DNA from 2 places in the Dickeya parazeae Ech586 genome. Region 2 is predicted to be linked to the other one. Evidence: predicted binding sites of a transcription regulator. Region 2 holds the regulator's gene; the other holds the start of a gene.
What was found. The regulator PhoB, encoded in region 2, activates phosphate uptake and scavenging genes when phosphate is short. The targets are predictions, from matches to a motif close to CTGTCATAAAACTGNCNNAT.
Positions count from the first base shown of each region.

Region 1 (4,427 bases), 1.5 Mb from region 2:
AGCAACATGTGATAGTCGGGACCAACGCCATCGGCATAACGGGCGATTTTTTGCATGGCACCCGGCTTGAGCATCCAGTCGTAGTCATAGTTGACCCAGCGCCCGTCCGGTTGTCGCTGTTGGGTTTCCTGCCAGCGCGTTTCGGCGATCAGTTGCACCAGCTTTAGGTTCATCCCCAGCGCGGGCTCCAGTTCAGTTTTGATGCGCTGTAGCTCGTTGGCGTCAAAGCATTGCAGATAAACCCGATCGCTTTTTTGGGTGTAGCCGTACTGCTTCAGCACCTCCAGCACCGCGCGTGAAATATCCTTTCCTTCCTGGCGGTGAAACCACGGTGCTTTGATCTCTGGATAAATCCCGATGTTTTTGCCGGTGGAGTGATTCAGCCCCTGAATAAACTCGATTTCGTCCTGAAAGGTGTGAACACGAAAATCCGATTTACCCATTGGGAAGCGGTTGGGGTAGCTCTGCACCGGTTTGCCGTCTTTCAGGTCAAACCCTTCGGTGAATTTAAGTGAGCGGATTTCTGCCAGCGTAAAATCGATGGCGTAGTAGCGGCCGTCGGCTCGCGCCCGGTTGGGAAAGCGGCTGGCGACGTCGGTCACCCGGTCGAGGTAGTGATCGTGCAGCACCACCAGCGCATTATCTTTGGTCATCACCAGATCCTGCTCCAGATAGTCCGCCCCTTGTGCATACGCCATCGCTTTGGCGGGCAAGGTGTGTTCCGGCAGGTAACCGCTGGCCCCCCGGTGAGCAATCACGATTTTATCGTCGGTTTGCGCCAGTGCGCCGAGGGATATCGCCAGTGCGACACCGGCTAATAATGGTTTGAACAGAGGAATCATGTCAGCGTCCTTTTTCAGTGGGAGAAAGAAAAGCTGTGTGAGTGGTGGTGATGAAAACGAACAGGTCGTTGATAATTCCCCGCCAGTCCGGTATGGACCGGCGGGGATAATGCTCATGGTTTATGGTAAGTAAACCATGACGAGATGACAGAATCAGGCGCGTTTCGCCAGTTCTGCTTTGTGTTTGGTCTCGTTAATCATGGTCAGCACCAGCAGCAATACCGCCAGCACACTACCGCCGATCATGACCATAAAGCCGCCGTTCCAGCCAAAGAAATCGACGGTGTAGCCGACGATGGCGCTGGCAGCGACCGAACCGCCCAGATAACCGAACAGGCCAGTGAAGCCCGCAGCGGTACCGGCGGCTTTCTTCGGTGCCAGTTCCAGCGCGTGCAGGCCAATCAGCATAACCGGGCCGTAAATCAGGAAGCCGATGACGATCATGCAGAGCATATCCACGTTGGGGTTGCCAGCCGGGTTCAGCCAGTACACCACGGTGGCGATGGTCACCAGTGTCATGAAGAACACCCCGGTCGCGCCACGGTTACCCTTGAACACTTTGTCGGACATCCAGCCGCACAACAAGGTGCCTGGAATACCGGCGTATTCGTACAGGAAGTAAGCGATGGACGATTTATCCAGTGCGAAGTGCTTCACTTCTTTAAGGTAGGTTGGCGACCAGTCGAGAATGCCGTAACGCAGCAGGTAGACGAACACGTTGGCGAAAGCGATGTACCACAACAGTTTGTTGGGGAACACATACTGCATGAAAATTTCTTTCGCGGTCAGTTCCTGTTCATCTTTCTCGCTGTAATCCACCGGGTAATCGTTTTTGTATTCTTCGATCGGCGGCAGACCGCAAGATTGCGGCGTATCGCGCATCATGGCGAAAGCGAACAGCGCGACCAGAATGGCGGCGAAGGCCGGCATATAGAGTGCGGCTTTCCAGTCGTTAAACCAGGCCATCCCCAGCAGGAACAGTAACGGTGGAATGCCGCCACCCACGTTATGGGCGCAGTTCCAGATAGACACGATGCCGCCACGCTCTTTCTGTGACCACCAGTGCACCATAGTACGACCGCACGGCGGCCAACCCATGCCCTGGAACCAACCACAGACGAACAACAGCACAAACATCACCATGATGCTGGATGTCGCCCACGGTACGAAGCCCATAAACAGCATGACCACGGCGGCCAGAATCAGACCGGCAGGCAGAAAGACACGCGGATTGGAGCGGTCTGATACCGACCCCATGATGAATTTAGAAAACCCGTAGGCAATGGAAATACCGGACAGGGCAAAACCCAGGTCGCCTTTGGAAAAACCCTGTTCGACCAGATAGGGCATCGCCAGCGCGAAGTTCTTTCTGACCAGATAGTAGGCGGCGTAGCCAAAAAAGATCCCCAGAAAAATCTGCCAGCGTAACCGGCGGTAGAGCGGGTCTACCTGATGTTCCGCCACGCGCGGGCGATGAGCCGCAGGCTTGAAAATACTCAACATAAATAAACGATCCCCGATAGTTATTTTCTATAACGCTCGTCAGCGTAGCGAATGCGCGTCATCGTCAATGTGAGTCAGTACGCAATTGTTACACTTTTATGACGGCGGGCGCTATTTTGAGCTTTAAGTAACACAAATGAAATAATGATTTTCCATTTTTGGGTGATTTGAATCACATATCTGCGGTTGTCTCCGGATTTTATTTTCGTTTTTTGAGTGTTTTTGTTCTTTATCAATCATTGTGGCACTGATTTATGTCCCACTACAGACAGGCATGATCCGCATTGAGGTAAAACGGCAATGGCAAACAACGGTTTGCGGCGAGAAACGGATGTAGTGATTATCGGCGGTGGCGCCACGGGGGCGGGAACGGCCCGCGACTGCGCGTTGCGCGGGTTGCGCTGTCTGTTGTTGGAACGGCATGACATCGCCACCGGCGCTACTGGCCGCAATCATGGGCTGTTGCACAGCGGTGCGCGCTATGCGGTGACCGATGCGGAGTCTGCTCGTGAATGTATTGAGGAAAACCAGATTCTGCGGCGCGTCGCCCGTCACTGTATTGAGCCGACCGATGGGCTGTTTTTGACCTTGCCGCAGGATGATATCGACTATCAAACCCGGTTTATCGCCGCTTGTCAGCGCGCGGGTATCCGGGCGCAAGCCATCGACCCGCAGGAAGCTTTGCGGCTGGAGCCCGCCGCGAATCCGGCGTTGATCGGTGCTGTGCGCGTGCCGGACGGTACGGTTGACCCCTTCCGGTTAACCGCCGCCAACATGATCGATGCCTGTGAACACGGTGCGGAAGTGCTGACGTATCACGAGGTCATTGGGTTACTCCGTCAGGGCGATCGTGTCGTTGGCGTGCGCGTTTTCGACCATAAACGTCAGGTGGCCAGTGAAATTTATGCACAAGTGGTGGTGAATGCGGGCGGCATCTGGGGGCAACGTATCGCCGAATATGCCGACCTGAATGTGCGTATGTTCCCCGCCAAAGGCGCGTTGCTGATTTTGGGGCATCGCATCAATAACCGGGTGATTAACCGCTGCCGTCCACCGGCTGATGCCGACATTCTGGTACCTGGCGATACTATCTCGCTGATTGGTACCACCTCGACCCGCATCGACTACGACCAGATTGACCACATGACGGTGACGCCAGAGGAAGTGGATACGCTGATCCGCGAAGGCAGCATGCTGGCGCCGCAACTGGCGCAGACCCGTATTTTGCGTGCTTACGCCGGGGTGCGGCCGCTGGTAGCGAGCGATAACGACCCCTCCGGGCGCAGCGTCAGTCGCGGCATCGTGTTGCTAGACCATGCCAGCCGTGACGGGCTGGAGGGCTTTGTGACCATCACCGGCGGCAAGCTGATGACCTACCGGCTGATGGCGGAATGGGTAACCAACAAAGTCTGCGAAAAACTCGGTCACCGCGCCGAATGTACGACGGCGTCTCGCCCGTTGCCGGGGTCGGAAACCACGGAACCTGACAGACCGCAGGCCACCTCGTCGCTTTCAGCACCGCTGCGTGGTTCCGCGATTTACCGCCACGGGCATCGTGCCGCGCCGCTGGTCTCCGGTCATCGGGTGGACAGCAGTCTGGTGTGCGAATGTGAAGCCGTGACAGCAGGTGAGGTGCGTTACGCGGTTGAGTCGCTGCAGGTGAACAACCTGACTGACCTGCGCCGACGTACCCGTGTCGGCATGGGAACCTGTCAGGGGGAATTGTGTGCTTGCCGCGCCGCTGGGCTGTTGTGTCGACTGGGGCAATCCACGCCGCAGCAGGCGGTGTCGCAATTGAGCCAGTTCCTGAACGAGCGCTGGAAAGGCATGCGGCCCATTGCCTGGGGAAACACGTTGCGGGAAAGCGAATTTACCAGTTGGATTTATCAGGGCTTGTGCGGACTGACCGAGCGCCCGGAGCAGGAGAACGGCGATGCATTATGACGTGGTGATCATTGGCGGTGGGCTGGCGGGGTTAACCTGCGGCATTCGCCTGCAAGAGCAGGGCAAACGCTGCGCTGTGGTCAGCGTCGGGCAAAGTGCGTTGACCTTTGCCTCCGGTGCACTGGACCTGCTGGCGAC
Region 1 is NC_013592.1:4,398,208-4,402,634, reverse strand. It holds gene glpQ (glycerophosphodiester phosphodiesterase) at 1-842, opposite strand, end outside; gene glpT (glycerol-3-phosphate transporter) at 996-2,345, opposite strand; gene glpA (anaerobic glycerol-3-phosphate dehydrogenase subunit A) at 2,646-4,289, shown strand; gene glpB (glycerol-3-phosphate dehydrogenase subunit GlpB) at 4,279-4,427, shown strand, end outside.
Region 1: glpT (glycerol-3-phosphate transporter) is a predicted target of PhoB. The motif match lies at 2,431-2,450, and genes of this name have one in related genera.

Region 2 (4,427 bases):
GAGACAACATCATTGACTTGGTGAATCGATCGAAATCCAACCCGGTGAGGTCGGCTATCATCGTCAGCTTGTCGTTTACTTTGTCGGTCAGGATCTTGCCGTCAGCGCACAACGCCAGCTCAACTTTGGGCGGCTGCAGATTGCCTTCCGGGCTGTTGTGGGCGCGACGCTGGCTCCAGAACGCGCGGTAAGCGACATTTTTTACCTCGAATTCCACCTCAGCCAGACATTCGGCCGTGTGGCGGGTCATTAATTCGTTATGGCTGGGGCTGACCTTCAGGCGCGGCGTCTGGTGGTAGAGCGCCAGACAGATGGCGTCCAGCAGGGTGGTTTTCCCGGCACCGGTAGGCCCGGTGATGGCGAAAAGGCTATTGCTGATAAATGGCTCGCGCGTGAAGTCGATTTTCCACTCGCCCTGCAATGAGTTGAGGTTTTTCAGGCGCAGGCTAAGAATTTTCATGCGGACGTCTCCTGTCGCTGTGCGTCAATCTCCTGCATAACCCGATTGAACAATCCTTTTAGACGTTGCTGGCGCGGCTCATCCAGACCGTCTTCCAGTGCCAGACGTCGTTCAAATACCTCGGCCGGTTGTAACTCTTCCAGCGTCTCTTTTTCCAATTGCACCAGCATTTGCTGTTGTTGTTCCCGGGCACGACGCAGCAGGATCACGTCCACATTGAGTGGCTCGGTCAGTGCCTGAATATGTTGCTGGATGTCACTCAGGTAGTCCTGTGTGGCGATTTCAATATCCAGCCATACCGGTTTGTCGCCATGATAATCGCGGAACCCGGCCAGACGGCGTTCTATCTCCGGCAGATTGCCTTTCACCAGTTGCATCGGCTGTTCGCTCGGTATCGTCAGCGCGGTGACTTCCTGCAATTTTCCCTGTTCAAAGTGCACCAGGTAGACCGATTTCTCATGATTGAGCTCATCAAAACTCAGCGGGATCGGTGAGCCGCTGTAGCGGATGTGTTCGCATTGCGCCACGCGCTGTGGACGATGAATATGCCCAAGCGCAATGTAGTCAGCCGGTGGGAAAGCCTGTGCCGGGAAGGCATCCAGCGTACCGATGTAAATATCGCGCACGGAATCCGATGTGGCGACGCCCACGGTGGTGAGGTGCCCGGTGAGCACGATCGGCAGTTCTTTACCCAGTGCCGCACGCTGCTCGCAGGCAAGCTGATAACAGCGCTGATAATGGCTGGCGATAGCGTCTTGTAACGCCTGCTGTTTTTGTGCGCCAGACTGTCCCGCCTGGCTGGTAAGCACATCGCGCGGACGCAGAAACGGAACAGCGCACAGCATCGCGCCGGGCTCGCCGTCACGGTTATTCAGTACCCGTACCTGCTCATGGATATCGCCGTCAAAACCGGCGATCACCTGGGTATTCAGGCAGGCCAGCAACGCGCGGGATTCGTTCAGGGTCGCGACGGAGTCATGATTGCCGCCGAGCACCACCAACTGGCAACCGGTACGCTGCAACGCCACCACAAACTGGTTATACATTTCTCGGGCATAGCTGGGCGGTGCGCCATTATCGAACACATCACCTGCTACTATTACTGCATCGGCCTGATATTGCTCAACCTGCTGCACCAGCCAGTGCAAAAAAGCCTGATGCTCAGGCGCACGGCTACGGGTATAAAAGTACTGACCGAGATGCCAGTCAGACGTATGAATAATTCGCATGAGACTCCCTGCAGGTGAGTGCAAACGAGATGTTGTTTTTGGCGGTGTTCAGACAACGGCACAAGGCGGGCACCGTAGTTAATGGCGAAACGCCGCGTCTTTATCATCGGCGATTATAGGCGTGCAGTTTAGGGCATGTCCCATAATATCTGTATGAACATGGCAACATAGCGTGGTAGGGCGGAGAAAATCAGCCGGGCGGAGGTGCTGGTAAGGCCGCGTCAGGGGCGTGGTTTGTCGGGGGATTTTTCATAAATCTGTCATAAAACTGACGCATAATGCACACCGCACGCTAACCGTGACGATTAACGGCAGGATTGATATGGCAAGACGTATTTTGGTGGTGGAAGATGAAGCGCCGATTCGTGAGATGGTGTGCTTCGTGCTTGAGCAGAACGGCTATCAGCCGGTTGAGGCCGAGGATTACGACAGCGCGGTGAACCGGCTGGCTGAGCCTTATCCTGAGCTGGTGCTGCTGGACTGGATGCTGCCCGGTGGGTCCGGTTTACAGTTTATCAAGCACATGAAACGTGAAGCGCTGACGCGGGATATTCCGGTCATGATGCTGACGGCCCGTGGTGAAGAAGAAGATCGTGTGCGCGGTCTTGAAGTCGGTGCCGATGATTACATCACCAAACCGTTTTCACCGAAAGAGTTGGTGGCGCGCATCAAAGCGGTAATGCGTCGGATTTCGCCGATGGCGGTGGAAGAAGTGATCGAAATGCGCGGCTTAAGCCTGGATCCTTCCTCTCACCGGGTGACCACGGAAGAGCACGCGCTGGACATGGGGCCGACGGAGTTCAAACTGCTGCACTTCTTTATGACTCACCCTGAACGGGTATATAGTCGAGAGCAGTTGCTGAATCACGTGTGGGGCACTAACGTTTATGTTGAGGATCGTACTGTGGATGTCCATATCCGCCGTCTGCGCAAGGCGTTGGAGACCAGTGGACACGACAAGATGGTTCAGACCGTTCGGGGAACTGGATACCGTTTCTCAACACGTTATTGATAGCGTGAGTCCCGGAGAAAATCTGACGTGCTAGAACGTTTGTCCTGGAAAAAGCTGGCGCTGGAGCTGGCTTTTTTTTGTTTGCCCGGCTTATTACTGGGGCTGATTATCGGTTATCTGCCCTGGTTTCTACTGGCGTCGGTGCTGACGGCGCTGTGCTGGAACTTCTATAACCAACTGCGCTTGTCCTACTGGTTGTGGGTTGACCGCAGTATGACCCCGCCGCCCGGCCGCTGGAGCTGGGAGCCTTTGTTCTACGGTTTGTACCAAATGCAGTTGCGTAATCGCCGTCGTCGGCGCGAACTGGCACTGCTGATCAAACGTTTCCGCAGTGGGGCGGAATCGCTGCCGGATGCGGTGGTCATCACCACCGAAGAGGGCGTCATCATTTGGTGTAACCGGCTGGCGCAGCACCTGCTGAGTTTTCGCTGGCCGGAAGATAATGGTCAGAATATCCTCAACTTGTTGCGCTACCCGGAATTTACCCAGTATATGCAACAGCAAGATTTCAGCCGCCCGCTGACGCTGACGCTGAAAAATGCGCATCATGTCGAATTCCGGGTGATGCCGTATTCAGAAGGGCAGTTGCTGATGGTGGCACGTGATGTCACCCAGATGCATCAACTCGAAGGGGCGCGGCGTAACTTTTTCGCCAACGTCAGCCATGAGCTGCGCACGCCGTTGACGGTGTTGCAAGGCTATCTGGAAATGATGAACGACGAATCGCTGGATGGTGCTTTGCAGGCTAAGGTGCTGCACACCATGCAGGAACAAACCCGCCGGATGGATGGGCTGGTGCGGCAACTGCTGACACTGTCGCGTATTGAAGCCGCCGCGGCTATCGATCTCAACGAGAAGGTGGATATTCCGCTGATGTTGCGGGTGCTCAAACGCGAAGCGGATACCTTGAGTCAGGGGCGTCATGAGATAGTGTTTCGCGTCAATGAGCAGTTACAGGTGTTCGGCAACGAGGAGCAGTTGCGTAGCGCGGTGTCGAATTTGGTGTATAACGCGGTTAACCACACGCCGCAAGGCACGCGTATTGAGGTGTGCTGGCAGCAAACGCCGCAGGGCGCGCAGTTCCAGGTTAGCGATAACGGTCCGGGCATTGCCGCAGAACATCTTCCCCGTCTGACGGAGCGCTTTTATCGTGTCGACAAAGCCCGTTCGCGCCAGACTGGCGGCAGTGGGTTGGGGCTGGCCATCGTCAAGCACGCGCTCAGCCATCATGACTCTCGTCTGGAGATCCTCAGTGAAGAAGGTACAGGCTCTCGCTTCATGTTTACCTTGCCGAATCAGCTGATTGTTCGTTCGGTATTAAGTCAGAATGCCGCGAATCCGCTGCGCTAAGCCATGCGGCGGGACTTGATTGTCCCCGCCGCAGTGCCGAGAATAGTGCGTTCTTGTCTTTCACTTCTTTCATTTTCACTCCGATGGAAAACGCACATGAAACCCGTCCGTTACCTGTTTGCTTTGCTGTTGTGCCTGTCTGGTCAGCTTGCTGCTGCGCCGCAGGCGATGTTGGCAGGTAACCTTTCCAGTGCGGGTTCCGACACGCTGGCGAACCTGATGACGTTCTGGGCGGCGGATTTCAGTCAGCATCATCCCGGTGTTAATCTCCAGGTTCAGGCGGCGGGGTCATCCTCAGCGCCAACGGCACTGGCAGCAGGGGCGGCGCAACTGGGGCCGATGAGTCGGCCAATGAAAAGTAGCGAAATCGAAGCGT
Region 2 is NC_013592.1:1,096,569-1,100,995, forward strand. It holds gene DD586_RS04940 (SbcC/MukB-like Walker B domain-containing protein) at 1-460, opposite strand, end outside; gene sbcD (exonuclease subunit SbcD) at 457-1,689, opposite strand; gene phoB (phosphate response regulator transcription factor PhoB) at 2,012-2,701, shown strand; gene phoR (phosphate regulon sensor histidine kinase PhoR) at 2,729-4,051, shown strand; gene DD586_RS04960 (PstS family phosphate ABC transporter substrate-binding protein) at 4,148-4,427, shown strand, end outside.